DNA from 3 places in the Bradyrhizobium sp. 191 genome. Region 2 is predicted to be linked to each of the others. Evidence: riboswitches for the same ligand, from Rfam matches in the RefSeq annotation. Region 2 holds a riboswitch; each other region holds the start of a gene.
The links. Region 2 has a riboswitch for cobalamin ahead of IVB23_RS06940 (energy-coupling factor ABC transporter permease). Riboswitches for the same ligand answer to the same signal wherever they lie in the genome.
Positions count from the first base shown of each region.

Region 1 (4,275 bases), 2.0 Mb from region 2:
TTGTGGGGCATGTGAGTTCGAGTGTCCCAACGCGGCGATCAGCCTCAAGCGCGACATTTACGTTATCGACGCCAAAAAATGTACGGAGTGCGAGGGCCATTGCGACACGCCGCAATGCGCGGTGGTCTGTCCGGTGCCCGACACCTGTGTCCCGTCTAAGACAGCATAAGCAGCCCGCGTCCAGAAGGCTTCACCGCTCGATTTCGCGAACGAAGTAGTAGATGTCGAGCTTGAGGAGGCCGCCGACCGCATGGGGCGCATCGAGGTCGATCAACATCGTTATGAGCTTAAGGCGTCGATCGACGGCGAGAAGCCCTCGAAGGGCTCTGTCAAAGGACACCGTCAAATTTGTCTCGAATAAGGACAAAGCCGCCTCGATGCTCCAGTCGCCGCGTTGAGGCTTATCGTCGCTGGCTGACGAGCCGAGGCGAGGTGGACGGGCGTCGAATATCGCAAGATCGATTTGCAGGATGTCTAAAGCTACGTCACGGCCGAAGCCGAAGAGACGGTCTCCTGGCGCGACGAGATCGGTCCGGAGATCCTGAAGACGTGCGAGAAGCTCGGCATCCGCTTGGCCGTGGTCACCGTGCACGAGTGATGGAGTCTAGGGTTATAGCACAATCCCGCCGCCCGCGCTCTCGCCGCTTACTCCAGTTTCGCAAGTCAGCGTGCATCCTGAGGTCCGGAACTGTTCCTGCGATGTCGCGCAGTCCAACGTCCAGGCTGCACTACTCGTCAAGCGACGGACACAACGAAGGCGCACGCCAAAGTCGCTCAGCAGTGAGTGCCTGGCCAGGAGATCATCTTGACCAACGCCACGGAGGCGATCGAGCTCGCGGTTCGTCGCCGGGTCAGCCGAACACAGGCAGTCCGACCTGATCATCCGTTCGATCCCTGGAGCAATCCGGCCTTGGCAATTCCTAAGCAGGCTCATCGCGCTGTGATCAAACGGATGCCGGCGAGGATGATCGCAACTTCCTCACAGGCGAGTTCGAGAAACTGAAAAGATCAGGCTTTGTCGCGATCATGCAGATGTCGAAAGCGCCCAGCGCGTTCGTTCTGCTCGCGTTAGCCCATCCGATTACGCGAACAGGGTGTTGAGCGGACGCATTCACAAGTCGGAGCCTCCACAGATTCACGCGTTTTCACCAGGCCGGGAGTAAGACCGTTGAAGCCTACCTGGTACAGCTCGCAGTCGCTTGGGCAATATCGCAGCGACAGCTAGTAGGTTGACCGATCGATCCTCGTGCGCATAATGTCAGCCGTCGTGGTCTCCGGATTTCGTTTGATCCGGAGCTAAGAGAGAAGCCGGTGCAATGCCGGCGCTGCCCCCGCAACTGTAAGCGGCGAGCCGCTGTCCAACGAAGTCACTGAAGCCATGCGGCTTCGGGAAGGCCGGATAGCAGCGACGACCCGCGAGCCAGGAGACCTGCCTCGACAATATATCGTCCACGGGCGGGGTGTCCCGGTGTGCGCCAAGCAGCTGTCGCTCACACGATATTCGCTGCATGCGTCCGCCATGGCCTTTGCCCCAATTATGGGGTCTGAGCTATGTCTATTCTTTCGCTTCCCGTTGCCACACTGGGGACGTCACGCATCGGCCCACGACGCGAACTCAAATTCGCGCTCGAGAGCTACTGGGCGGGAAACTCCAGCGAAGCCGAGCTCCTCGAGGCGGGGAGTGGACTTCGTGCCGCTAATTGGGCACGGCAGAAATCCTGCGGTGCGACCGTCATTCCTTCGAATGACTTCTCGTTTTACGACCATGTGCTCGATACCAGCGTAATGGTCGGCGCCATTCCCGACGTCTACAGCTGGACCGAAAGTCCTGTGTCGCTCAAGACCTACTTCACCATGGCGCGTGGCGCTCAGGACGGTGATCACGCTCAGCATGGGCCTGGCGTAGCCGCACAGGAAATGACGAAGTGGTTCGATACCAACTACCACTACATGGTGCCGGAATTTCAGCAGGATCAGATCTTTAAGTATTCCTCTCGAAAGCCGATCGAGGAATATGAGGAGGCAAAAAGCCTCGGCTACCAAACGCGCCCCGTCCTAGTTGGCCCAGTCACTTTCCTGAAGCTCGGCAAAAGCGCAAATCCCGCATTCAATCCGCTGTCGCTGCTTGATAGGCTCCTCCCAGTCTATGTCGATGTTCTCCGCGAACTAGCCTCGCGCGGTGCTGAATGGGTTCAGCTCGACGAGCCATGCCTAGTGATGGACGTCGACGAAGCATCGCGGGCGGCTGTCCGCCGGGCCTATGCTCATTTCGCAAAGGTTGTGCCGGCCCTTAAAATCATGCTGGCCACATATTTCGGGGCTATCGGCGACAATCTTGAAACAACCTTAGCCTTGCCCGTTGCCGGGCTTCATGTCGATCTGGTTCGGGCACCTGACCAGTTGGACGCAATTGTCGCCACAACCCGTAGAGATCTCGTGGTCTCGCTAGGCGTCGTTGATGGTCGCAACGTGTGGCGCTCCAATCTTCCGGCGCTGCTCGACCAGCTTGCTCCTATGGTCCAAAAATTGGGCAGGGACCGTGTTCAGATTGCTCCTTCCTGCTCGCTGCTTCATGTTCCGATCGACATTGAGCTAGAGACCGATCTCGATCCCAATCTGAAGACGTGGCTGGCGTTCTCAGTTCAGAAGATCAAGGAACTTTCGATATTGGGCAAAGCGCTGGCCGGCCATGCTGCCGAGGTGGCCGATGAACTTGCGCTTTCGGAGGAGGCAGCCGTCACCCGCGAAACATCGCCCGAGATCCACAATGCGAATGTCGCCGGACGAATCGCCGCGATCGACGATAGCATGCGTCGCCGTCGCAGTGCGTTCACCCAGCGTGCCGACGTCCAGCGCGTCGCGTTCGCATTGCCGATGTTTCCAACGACAACCATCGGATCCTTCCCGCAAACGGCCCACGTCCGGAATGCGCGTGCGGCTCATGCGCGGGGAACGCTGAATGACACGCAGTACGAGGAGCTTCTGAAAGCGGAGACAGCCCGTACCGTGCAGTGGCAGGAAGATATCGGCCTGGACGTGCTCGTACACGGTGAGTTCGAGCGCAATGACATGGTTCAATACTTTGCCGAGCAGCTGTTGGGCTTCGCTTTCACCAAGCACGGCTGGGTTCAGTCTTATGGCTCGCGGTACGTTCGTCCGCCTATCCTGTTCGGAGATGTCTCCCGGCCGAAGTCCATGACCGTTGAATGGTGGCGCTATGCGCAGTCTCTGACCAAAAAACCCGTCAAGGCTATGCTGACCGGACCGGTGACGATCCTGAACTGGTCGTTTGTCCGTGACGACATCTCGCGGCGCGAGACATGCCGACAGATCGCTCTCGCGATCCGAGATGAGGTCATCGACCTTGAGGCGGCTGGAGCGACCATGATCCAGATCGACGAGGCTGCGTTGCGGGAGGGATTGCCGCTACGCAAATCGCAGTGGAAGAACTATCTCGATTGGGCAGTGGACAGCTTCCGCGTTTGCTCCTCCGCTGTCGCCGACGGAACTCAGATCCATACTCACATGTGTTATTCCGAGTTCAACGAAATCATCGATGCGATCGCAGCAATGGATGCCGACGTCATTTCAATCGAGACGTCGCGTTCTAAGATGGAATTGCTCGAGGCTTTCAAGAGCTACAAATACCCTAATGAGATCGGGCCCGGCGTCTATGACATTCATTCACCGCGCATTCCCGCAGCGGCGGAAATCAAGCAGCTGATTGTGTTGGCGCGGCAGCGAGTTTCCGATCGGCAGCTCTGGATCAATCCCGACTGCGGACTGAAAACGCGAAGGTGGGAGGAGGTGCGTCCCGCGCTCGTCAATATGGTGGCCGCCGCACGCGAGTTGCGGGCTGAGCCATGATGGGTGCGGAGCGTTTCGCCAACGCGTTTGTGAATAAGATGCACGCGCTTTGGGGGCTTACGATGTCCTTGCGAGCTCCCAAAGTTTCCAGCGCCTGGGAATGCCGGCCGGCGCCGGCGGAGGCGGTCGCATACAGCCGGCGACAAGCTCGGTTTTCGATCCGACGGCGGACAGCATGCCGGCGATGCCCGATCAGGTCACATATTCCGAAGTCAACGCTCGACGCGAAGCACAGCGCTATTTTTCATTTATCCATCGCGTGGATGCGTCCCATCACAACAATCTATTTTACCGCCCTTGCGGAATGTCATACGAAATTCGCGCCTTGGCACGCTCTTCCGGAAGATAATCGAGCGTTGTTGGTGTTTGGGGGTGCCAAATGCTGCTGCGCGACGGCAAACTGCCGCT
Region 1 is NZ_CP064692.1:3,462,792-3,467,066, reverse strand. Features, by position in the region: gene IVB23_RS16055 (4Fe-4S binding protein) at 1-169, shown strand, start outside; gene IVB23_RS16050 (hypothetical protein) at 191-592, opposite strand; gene IVB23_RS16045 (hypothetical protein) at 806-1,003, shown strand; cobalamin riboswitch at 1,252-1,452, shown strand; gene metE (5-methyltetrahydropteroyltriglutamate--homocysteine S-methyltransferase) at 1,552-3,867, shown strand.
Region 1: another riboswitch for cobalamin. It lies ahead of metE (5-methyltetrahydropteroyltriglutamate--homocysteine S-methyltransferase); the one in region 2 lies ahead of IVB23_RS06940 (energy-coupling factor ABC transporter permease).

Region 2 (4,275 bases):
AGCCTCGAGGCTGAAGTCGCGCGTGCCGCTGCGCGGCTTGTCGGTCACGATTCCCGCCATCTGCTCCCGGGCCAGCGTGCCGGCGTCGACCACCTCCAGGCTCGAACCCAGTTCACGCGCCAGCACCGAGATCGCTGCGCCGCCGGAGGCAAAATTCGCCATCATCGCGATCGTCACGGCTTGCGGATAGGCCGACACGCCCTGCGCGACGATGCCGTGATCGCCGGCGAAGATGATGATCGGCACCCGCGAGGCGCGCGGCTCTTCGGTCGCCTGCAAGCCCGCAAGCTCGATCGCGAGCTGCTCGAGCCGGCCGAGCGCGCCGGTCGGCTTGGTCAGTTGCGCCTGCCGCGCAATGGCCGCCTCGCGATGGACCGCGGAGACCTCGGGGCAGTTCCGGTAAACCCATTCGGGAAGCATGCTGCCTCGCTTACGCCCTGCGCTTGAGAATATAGCTGTCCATGATCCAGCCGTGCCGCTCGCGCGCTTCCTGCCGCAGCGCGACGATGCGAGGGCCGATCTCGGCGAGTGCGCCGGACATGATGATCTGATCGGGCATGCCGAGATAGGCGCCCCACCAGATATGAAGCCCCGCTGGCTCAAGCGACTGGAACGCCGTGCCGCCGTCGAGCATCACCACCACGGTATCGACACCTTGCGGCCAGCCGCCTTCGCGCAGGCGCCGCCCCGTCGTGACCAGGAACGGCTCGCCGATGTCGTTGAGCGGCAGCGCATGCGCCGCGCACAGCGCCTGGATCGAGGTGATGCCGGGCACGACTTCGATCTTCGGCAACGGATTCAGTCGCCGTGCAATGCGTAGCGAGGAATCGTAGAGCGACGGATCGCCCCAGATCAGCAGCGCAACCTTCCCGTCACCTTCGAGATGATTTGCGATGGTTTGCGACCAGGCCGCAGCCACCGCCTCGTGCCAATCGTCCACGCCCTTGCGGTAATCAGCCTCACCAGCATCGCGCGCAGGAAGATCGAATTCGGCGATGGCTGTCGTGTCGCTGGTGAGCACGTCCGCGCAGATCGTTCGCCTGAGATCGGCAAGATCGGACTTCGCAGGCCCCTTGCGCGGGATCAGGACGAGATCGGCCGCGTTGATGGCAGCGATCGCGGCGCGCGTGAGCTGCTCGGGATCGCCGCAACCGATGCCTATCAGGGAGAGCGTGAGCATCGCGAGCGCGAAGGGCGGCAATCAAGGCCGCCCTTTCGCTTGTCTCTCAGGCGCCGTTGTGCAGGCGCGGAGTGACGAGGCCGGGCGCAGTGACGCCGTGCAGCGACTTCGCCAGCGCCAGCACTGCCAGGTCTGCCAGCGGCTCGATCACGATGACCAGCGCGTAGGAGGCCGCGAAGGTCGCGATGTTGGCGAGGTTGCTCATGGCAAAGCCGGAGCCGTAGAGCGCCCAGAACGCCACCCAGGCGACAACACCCGCTTGATAGGTCGTCGACAGCGCCAGCGCCTGACCGTACTTCAGATCGACATAGGCGGTGTTACGCGAAATGATGCGCGTGGCGATGGCCTGGATCGCGAACAGCGGCACCAGCAGCGTGGTGACGTTCATGCCGTATTGGGGCAGGTCAGCGGGCTCGAACAACAGACCCTGGAGCAGCAGGCCGAATGCGAGGCCGAAGGCGGCGGGCGCAGCACCAAACAGCAGGAACAAGGTCGAGCCAAGGATGAAGTGCACTTCGGAAACGCCGACCGGGAAGTGCGGCAGGACCTGGAAGAAGGTGAAGACGAGGCCCGTGGTGGCGAGCGTGCGCGCGGCGAACGAGCCGACGCCCTGCGCGCGGACGGTTTCGGCCGCCAGCTTCAGCGCAACGCCGCCTGCGGCGATGCCGGTTGCGTAACTCAGTACGAGCTTGGCGCCCGTGACGATTCCCGGTTCGATATGCATGGCTCAATTCCTTCCTGCCGTCACACCCGACGGCCTTGGTCTCAAAACGTGCAGGGCCGGTCTCCTGGCTCGCGGTTCACTGGGTTCTCCGGCCTTCCCGAACCTTGCGGCCCAGTGGCGATTCGAAGTCCCTCACCGCTTACAGTCGCGGGGGCGGCTGGGGTTTTGGGCGCCGCAACTGGGTCCGCCCACCCCCATTCCCGATTATGCTCCGGCGCTTTGCGCCGCGTTGAGCACCATGCCTCTCCTGTGTGCGCCTTTCGCGAGCCGGGCGTCAAGAGGCGAAGGGCGACCGCCGCCGTCATGACGGATAATCCCCCGCCAGCGCGCCGAACAGGATCACGGCCGCCGTGGACGCGGCGCCGCCCCGCGCAAGCTGCTCGGCGAGCTCGGCAATGGTGGTACGGACCAGCCGCTCGTCGGGACGGCCGAGGGATTCGGCAAACAGTGCGGGCGTGTTCGGGGCGAGGCCGTGCGCGATCAATTTTGCGGCAAGCGTCGGAAAGGTGCGCCGGCCCATATAGACCACGGTCGTGGCCTCGGGATCGGCCAGCGCCGCCCAGTTCAGGTTGGACGGCAGCTCGCCGCTGACATCGGCACCCGTGATGAACTGCACCCGGCGGGAGGTATGCCGACGGGTCAGGGGAATGCCGGCCTGGGCGACGGCGACGCAGGCCGCAGTGACGCCGGGAACGATCTCGTAGCCGATGCCGGCGTCGCGCAGCGTCTCCAGCTCCTCCTCGAGCCGGCCGAAAATGCCGGCATCGCCGGACTTCAGCCGCACCACGCGCGCGCCAGTCGCGGCATAGTCGACCAGGAGACGGTTGACGTGGTGCTGCTTGGTCGAGGGCCGCCCTGCCCGTTTTCCCACCGCGACGAGATTGGCGCCGGGCCGCGCGAGATCCAGAATCGCACCGGAGGCGAGGTCGTCATAGAGCACGACGTCGGCCTCGCGCAGCCGCGCGGCGCCCCTCACCGTGAGCAATTCGGGATCGCCGGGTCCGGCGGAAATGAACGACACGAATCCTTTCACCGGTCCTCCGCGATCAGATGAAAGAACGTACCGGTGGCGTGGCCGCGCCGCGAGCCGGTCTCGGCCATGACGGCGCCCGCCGCATCGTGCACGACCGCCAGCGGCGCATCCGGCTGCGCGACGATCGTCGAATAGTGGAACTCGTGACCGCGCAGGCGTGCGCCGGGCTGATGCCCCGGCATCGGCGCAGCCAGTTCGGCAAGACGATAGCCCAGGTGCATGCGGCGTTTGGCAAAGCTCGTCTCCAGGCCAAGCAGGCCCGTCATCTCATGGCGGACGCCGTCCGCATCGGTCAAAGCAGCTCCCAGCACCATATAGCCTCCGCACTCCCCGTGCACCGGCCGTGTCTCGGCGAAGGCGCGCAGGCCGTTTCGAAAGCGCGCATTGGCCGCGAGCCTGCCGGCATGCAGTTCGGGATAGCCGCCAGGAAGCCAGCAGACGTCGGCGCTCGCGTCAGGCACTTCATCGGCAAGCGGCGAGAATGTCGAGATCTCGGCGCCTGCCGCGCGCCAGGCCTCCAGCATGTGCGGATAGACGAAGGAGAAAGCCGCATCGCGGGCGAGCGCAATGCGTTGCCCGGGTGGCGCCACGATGAGACCGTTCGCGGCAGGTTGCGGCAACCAGCGAGCCGCCGATCGCAACACGGCATCGAGATCGACATGCTCGGCGACGAAGCGCGCGGCCTCGTCGATCAGCTGGCCGATCTCGGCTCGCTCCTCGGCCTGCACCAGGCCGAGATGCCGCTTCGGCATGCTGATCTCGGCATGACGCGGCAGCGCGCCGAACACGGCGATGCCGGCATCAACAAGCGCACGCCGCACCAGATCTTCATGACGCGGGCTGGCGACGCGGTTGAGCACGACGCCCGCAAGGCGCACGCCGGCACGATAATCGCGAAGGCCTGCGGCGATTGCGGCCGCAGTCTGCGCCTGGCCCGACGGATCGATCACCAGAACGACCGGCCAGCCCAGCATCTCCGCAATGTCGGCGGTGGCACCGGTGCCGGAGACGCCGCGTGCGGCGACACCGTCGAACAGGCCCATCGATCCCTCGGCGAGCACGACATCGGCATCGACAGCACGGCTGACGAGATGCGCGATGGTGCCGCGATCCATCGCCCAGCTATCAACGTTGACCGAGGCGCGTTCGGTGGCGGCGGCGTGGAAGGCGGGATCGATGTAATCGGGCCCGCTCTTGAAGCACTGCACGTTCAGGCCGCGCTGGCGCCAGGCGCGAGCGAGCGCCAGCGTCAGCGTGGTCTTGCCGACGCCGGAGGCGGGCGCGGAGATGACGAGGCTCGCCGGCATCACGACGCCTCCGGAAAGCGCGGCTCGGCGC
Region 2 is NZ_CP064692.1:1,496,332-1,500,606, forward strand. Features, by position in the region: gene cobT (nicotinate-nucleotide--dimethylbenzimidazole phosphoribosyltransferase) at 1-420, opposite strand, end outside; gene cobF (precorrin-6A synthase (deacetylating)) at 431-1,180, opposite strand; gene IVB23_RS06940 (energy-coupling factor ABC transporter permease) at 1,227-1,904, opposite strand; cobalamin riboswitch at 1,941-2,160, opposite strand; gene cobA (uroporphyrinogen-III C-methyltransferase) at 2,206-2,937, opposite strand; gene IVB23_RS06950 (cobyrinate a,c-diamide synthase) at 2,934-4,244, opposite strand; gene cobM (precorrin-4 C(11)-methyltransferase) at 4,244-4,275, opposite strand, start outside.

Region 3 (4,275 bases), 1.4 Mb from region 2:
CTGAGCTTGAGGTCGATCGTGCCATTGGCGGGAATCGGCTTCTGGGTTCCGGCCTGGTCGTTGTCCATGCGACGCTCGCTCCAGAAGCGCGCGGTGGCGTCCAGCACCAGATAGTTCTGCCAGATGTTCCAGGTGAGGCCCGCGCTCGCGGTGTAGCGCGACACCAGCGGCACGTCGTTGCCCGCCCAGACGCCTTCGCGGAAGACGGCCCGTGTGTAGGCCATGCCGGAACGCACCAGCAGGGCGTCGTTGATGCGATAGGAGACGCTGGTCTCCGAGCCGTAGCGGCGGGTCGGATCCAGATTGGTGTTGTAGAACAGGATGGGATTGAAATGGATCTCGTTGGCGAGGTCCATCAGATAGAGGCTGCTCTGCATCTGCAGTCCGCCTCCTCTGATGCGCAGCCCGCCCTCGATGTCCTGCGAGGTCTGGGTCTTGAGCTGGAACGTCTGTGGGAGCGGATTGAAGAACGGGTCGAACGAAGGGCCTGACGACACCCGCTCGTCGACGTCAGGCGTACGGAAGGCGCGCGCAACCCGGCCGAACAGCGCGACGGTGTCGTTGAGGCGATGCTCCGCACCGAGATGCAGCGCATATTGCGTCTCGTCGCTCCCGAGTGGAAGCGCGCCGATATCGGCGTTGAACGGAGCCGCCGGGTCGAAATTGTCACGTGCCGAGAGATTGGTGTTCTGCACCCGGGCGCCGTAGGAGATATCGGTCGCCGGTGCGACGCCGAGCGTGTGCTGGACATAGCCCGCAACCGTCCGCTGCCTGAGATCGTAATTGTGCCAGGGAGCGAGACCCTGGCCGGCGCCGCGGTTCTGCTGAAAGGTCGCATCGTAGTAGTCGACGCCGGTCAGCACTTGCGAGGGCATTCCGAGCAGAAGGCTCTTCACGCTGAGCCGCGGCGTGATCGACCATGTCGTAAGGTCAGCATCGACATAGGTCGACGTGAATAAAGCCGGGACCGGCGCCGGGCTCGAGAAGAACGCGCTCTGCTGCTTCTTGTCGCGCACGCCGCCGTCGACGATGAGATCGACGCCGTTGACAAGAGTTTTCGTGAAGCCCGCGGTCGCGCCAAAACCCTGCTGATTGGCGTAGTTGAAGGGCGTGCTGGTCCCTCGCCGGCTGGTCGCGAGCTCGTCGACGCCGAGGGAGGGATCGACGGTGCGGCCACCCGGCAGTCGCAGCTCCTGATTGTCACCGGTGACGGTCAGGAAGGCGGTCAGGCCCGGCGTCGTGTAGTTCAGATTGCCGACGCCGTTCTCCTGGGAATAGCGATTGTTGTCGCGATAGCCGTCGGTCCTGACGGCATTGCCGTAGAACGAGGTCGACCACGGACCGGAATTGATCGCGGCCGAGACGTTGCCGAGCCTGGTATTGAACGAGCCGAAACCGGCCTCGATGCGCGCCGTCACGGGCGGGCCGCCGACGCCGTTCTTGGTGACGATGTTGATGACGCCGCCGACCGCATTGTCACCATACAGTACCGCACCGGAATTGCCGCGCGTGATCTCGATGCGCTCGATGGCATTGAGCGGGATGGTGGAGAGGTCCACCTGCGCCATATCGATGTCGTTCAACCGCCGTCCGTTGACCAGCACCAGCGTGTTGGCCGTGGCGAAGGCACCGAAGCCGCGCAGGTCGACACTGGTCCTGGCACCGATCTGGCCGCCATAGAACGTCGTGATCTGGGCACCCGGCACCTGCGCCGCGATGATCTCGGCCAGCGTCTGCGACGGTGCATGAGCGATGTCCGTGGCCGTAATGACGGTCGTGGCGGCGCCGACGATCCCGCCATTGCCGGCGGCGGCCTCGTTGCCCGAGCCGGACGAGCCGGTCCCATTCGGCGCCCCGTCCGGCGCCGCTCGGCGCCGCCCCGCCTCGCCCTCGCCGATCGCCCTGGCACGGGTACGGTTCTGATCGTCGGATCTGGTCACCTCGACCGGTGGCAGCTGCTCGGCGACGGACTGCTGGGCGTGGACGATGGAGTGATCGAGCGAATACAGCGAAACGGCCGCAACGATGCCGGCGCAGCGGCGCCCGGCGGCAGTGACAATACGGGACACAATTGTAACCTCGGCATGACGTCAGTGGCACGTCACAGCGAACGAGGCTTTACGGCGGAGCGATCGATGGCTCCGGCAAAGCTAATGTCTGTACTCCCCGACCGACATCTTCGCGTGTGACCACGGCTGACGGCAGGTCTCCTGGCTCGCGGGTCGTTACCTCTGCGTCGCCTTCCCAGGACCGAGATTCCCAGTGGCATAGGACGAGAGATTCACCGCTTACAGTTGCGGGGGCAGCCATGGCATTGAGAAGATCCCGACCTTGGGACATCTCGCACCACGTTCCCTTTTGATCTCCATAAGGAGAACCGTCGGCGGCCAATCTACGGGGCGTCCAGGCCGGGAGTCAATCGACCGCTGGCATCTTGGCGCAGACGCGATCGGCCGGCTCCACAACGAATCGAGCAATGCCCTGCGCCGCCTACGTTCGCCCCCGCGGGCGCTGGGCCTGAGCCCAGGCGACAGCGACATCCCGCGGCGGAGCGTCGAGGCGCTTGATCGGCGTCAGTTCGCCGGACGCCGAGACGATCGCGGTCTCTTCGCGCCGGCAGCGCGTGCAGACGAAACGGACCTCATGCGGGGATGCCGACCAGCTTGAACGTTTCACGTTGGCGGCCATCGGCCAGGCATCGCAATGCGAGCACGATACCAGGAACCGGCCGGGATCGAGCATACCCATTCCATCGGACTCCGCGTCCTGCCCACTGCTTCCAATGACTACCTATGTGAATCGTTCCGGTGCCTCGGCACCGTCGACGCCACGGACGCGGGAGCCTGCGCGTTGCTCGCCGTTCCCACGAGACCTCCGGCGTTGTCGATTTCAAAGCTTGCGAATCTCATACGATGTCCCCCTGCTCCGATCGAGCCTATCAGATCAAAACGGCGGGGACGATGGGGGCCGGGGATCGCGCGGTTGCGACGCCGCGCAAGGCAGAAGGCAATCCGCTCAGCGAGCCCCCTTGAGGGTGCAGGATGTCGTGCAGGTGACCGTGGTGCCGCGATCGCACGATCTGCAGGCGTTGACGCACTGGTTCAGGTCGCGTGGATTGTAGCTGTAGTTTCGTATCGGACAGCTCGACGTCGTCGAGCCGGTGATGTCCCGCTCCTGGTCGCAGGCCGCCGTCATGAGCGCGAATATGATCACGGCAACGAGGCGCATGGGACTTGCCCTGTCAGGCACAGCACGATGATACTCGCGAGGTGCGCTGCATTGCAGCGAACCCCGGCCTTCCCACCACGAGCCATCGCCGATCAGCGATGCCCGCGTGCTGCGAGAATGCGCGCTAAATGTTAAGAACGGATTTCAGCCGGCCTCAGGCCGCAGCCGTGGTCGCGATCGCCTGCCGAATATCCACCGCCAGCTGGCGATACTGTTCCCCGAGCCTCAGATAGAACTCGCGCTTGGTGCCGTCGGTGGCGAGCTTGGCGATCAGCTCGCATTCGGCGGTGAGCGTCTCGAACCGTTCCAACCTGTCCTGAAGTTCTGTCATCGGCGTGTCCCCGTCAAACGCCACAAGGACAGCTAACCTAAATCCGGGAAATAGGTCACGGCGAACATCGTTATGGGGTAGCATCAATTATTCCGCGGCAGCCTATTTCTGCTCGAGCCGCCAGGCGCCGTCCCAAGCGGCATCCGGCGGATTCGCCGCGAACTGCGCGATGCGGCCGAGCATCGCGCGCGAGGGACCGTCGCCGGGGACCGCCTCGAGCGCCGCGTTGAAGGCAGCACGTGCGTCGTCGAAGCGCCGGGCACGATACGCGGCGAGACCTTCGACATAGTGCGTGCGCAGGCTGACTTGCGCATCGGTGAGTGCGCCCGGTCGCGCCATCACCTCGAAGATCGCCTGCGGCGCGCTTTGGCCCGCGACCGCAAGACGGTCGATCTCGCGCAATTCGAGGCGAGATCCAATCGCGTCCGCAGTCGCTTGCGAGACCAGGATGCGGGTGCCGTAGACCTTGTTGACGGCCTCAAGCCGCGAGGCGAGATTCACGGCGTCGCCCATCACGGTAAAGCTCATCATCAGCTCGGAGCCGATGCTGCCGGTCAGGACCTCGCCGGTGGCGATGCCGATCCGCAGATCGCACGGCGCGGGCATGGCGCGGATACCGAGCAGATCGGGCAGCTGCTTCTGCAGCGCGGGCACCTGGTCGGCCATCTCGACAGCGGCAAGCCCGGCGAGTAGGGCCTGCGCGTCCTCTTCGACGA
Region 3 is NZ_CP064692.1:63,645-67,919, reverse strand. Features, by position in the region: gene IVB23_RS00305 (TonB-dependent receptor) at 1-2,069, opposite strand, end outside; cobalamin riboswitch at 2,183-2,397, opposite strand; gene IVB23_RS00300 (hypothetical protein) at 2,491-2,748, opposite strand; gene IVB23_RS00295 (hypothetical protein) at 3,016-3,228, opposite strand; gene IVB23_RS00290 (hypothetical protein) at 3,383-3,559, opposite strand; gene IVB23_RS00285 (adenylate/guanylate cyclase domain-containing protein) at 3,662-4,275, opposite strand, start outside.
Region 3: another riboswitch for cobalamin. It lies ahead of IVB23_RS00305 (TonB-dependent receptor); the one in region 2 lies ahead of IVB23_RS06940 (energy-coupling factor ABC transporter permease).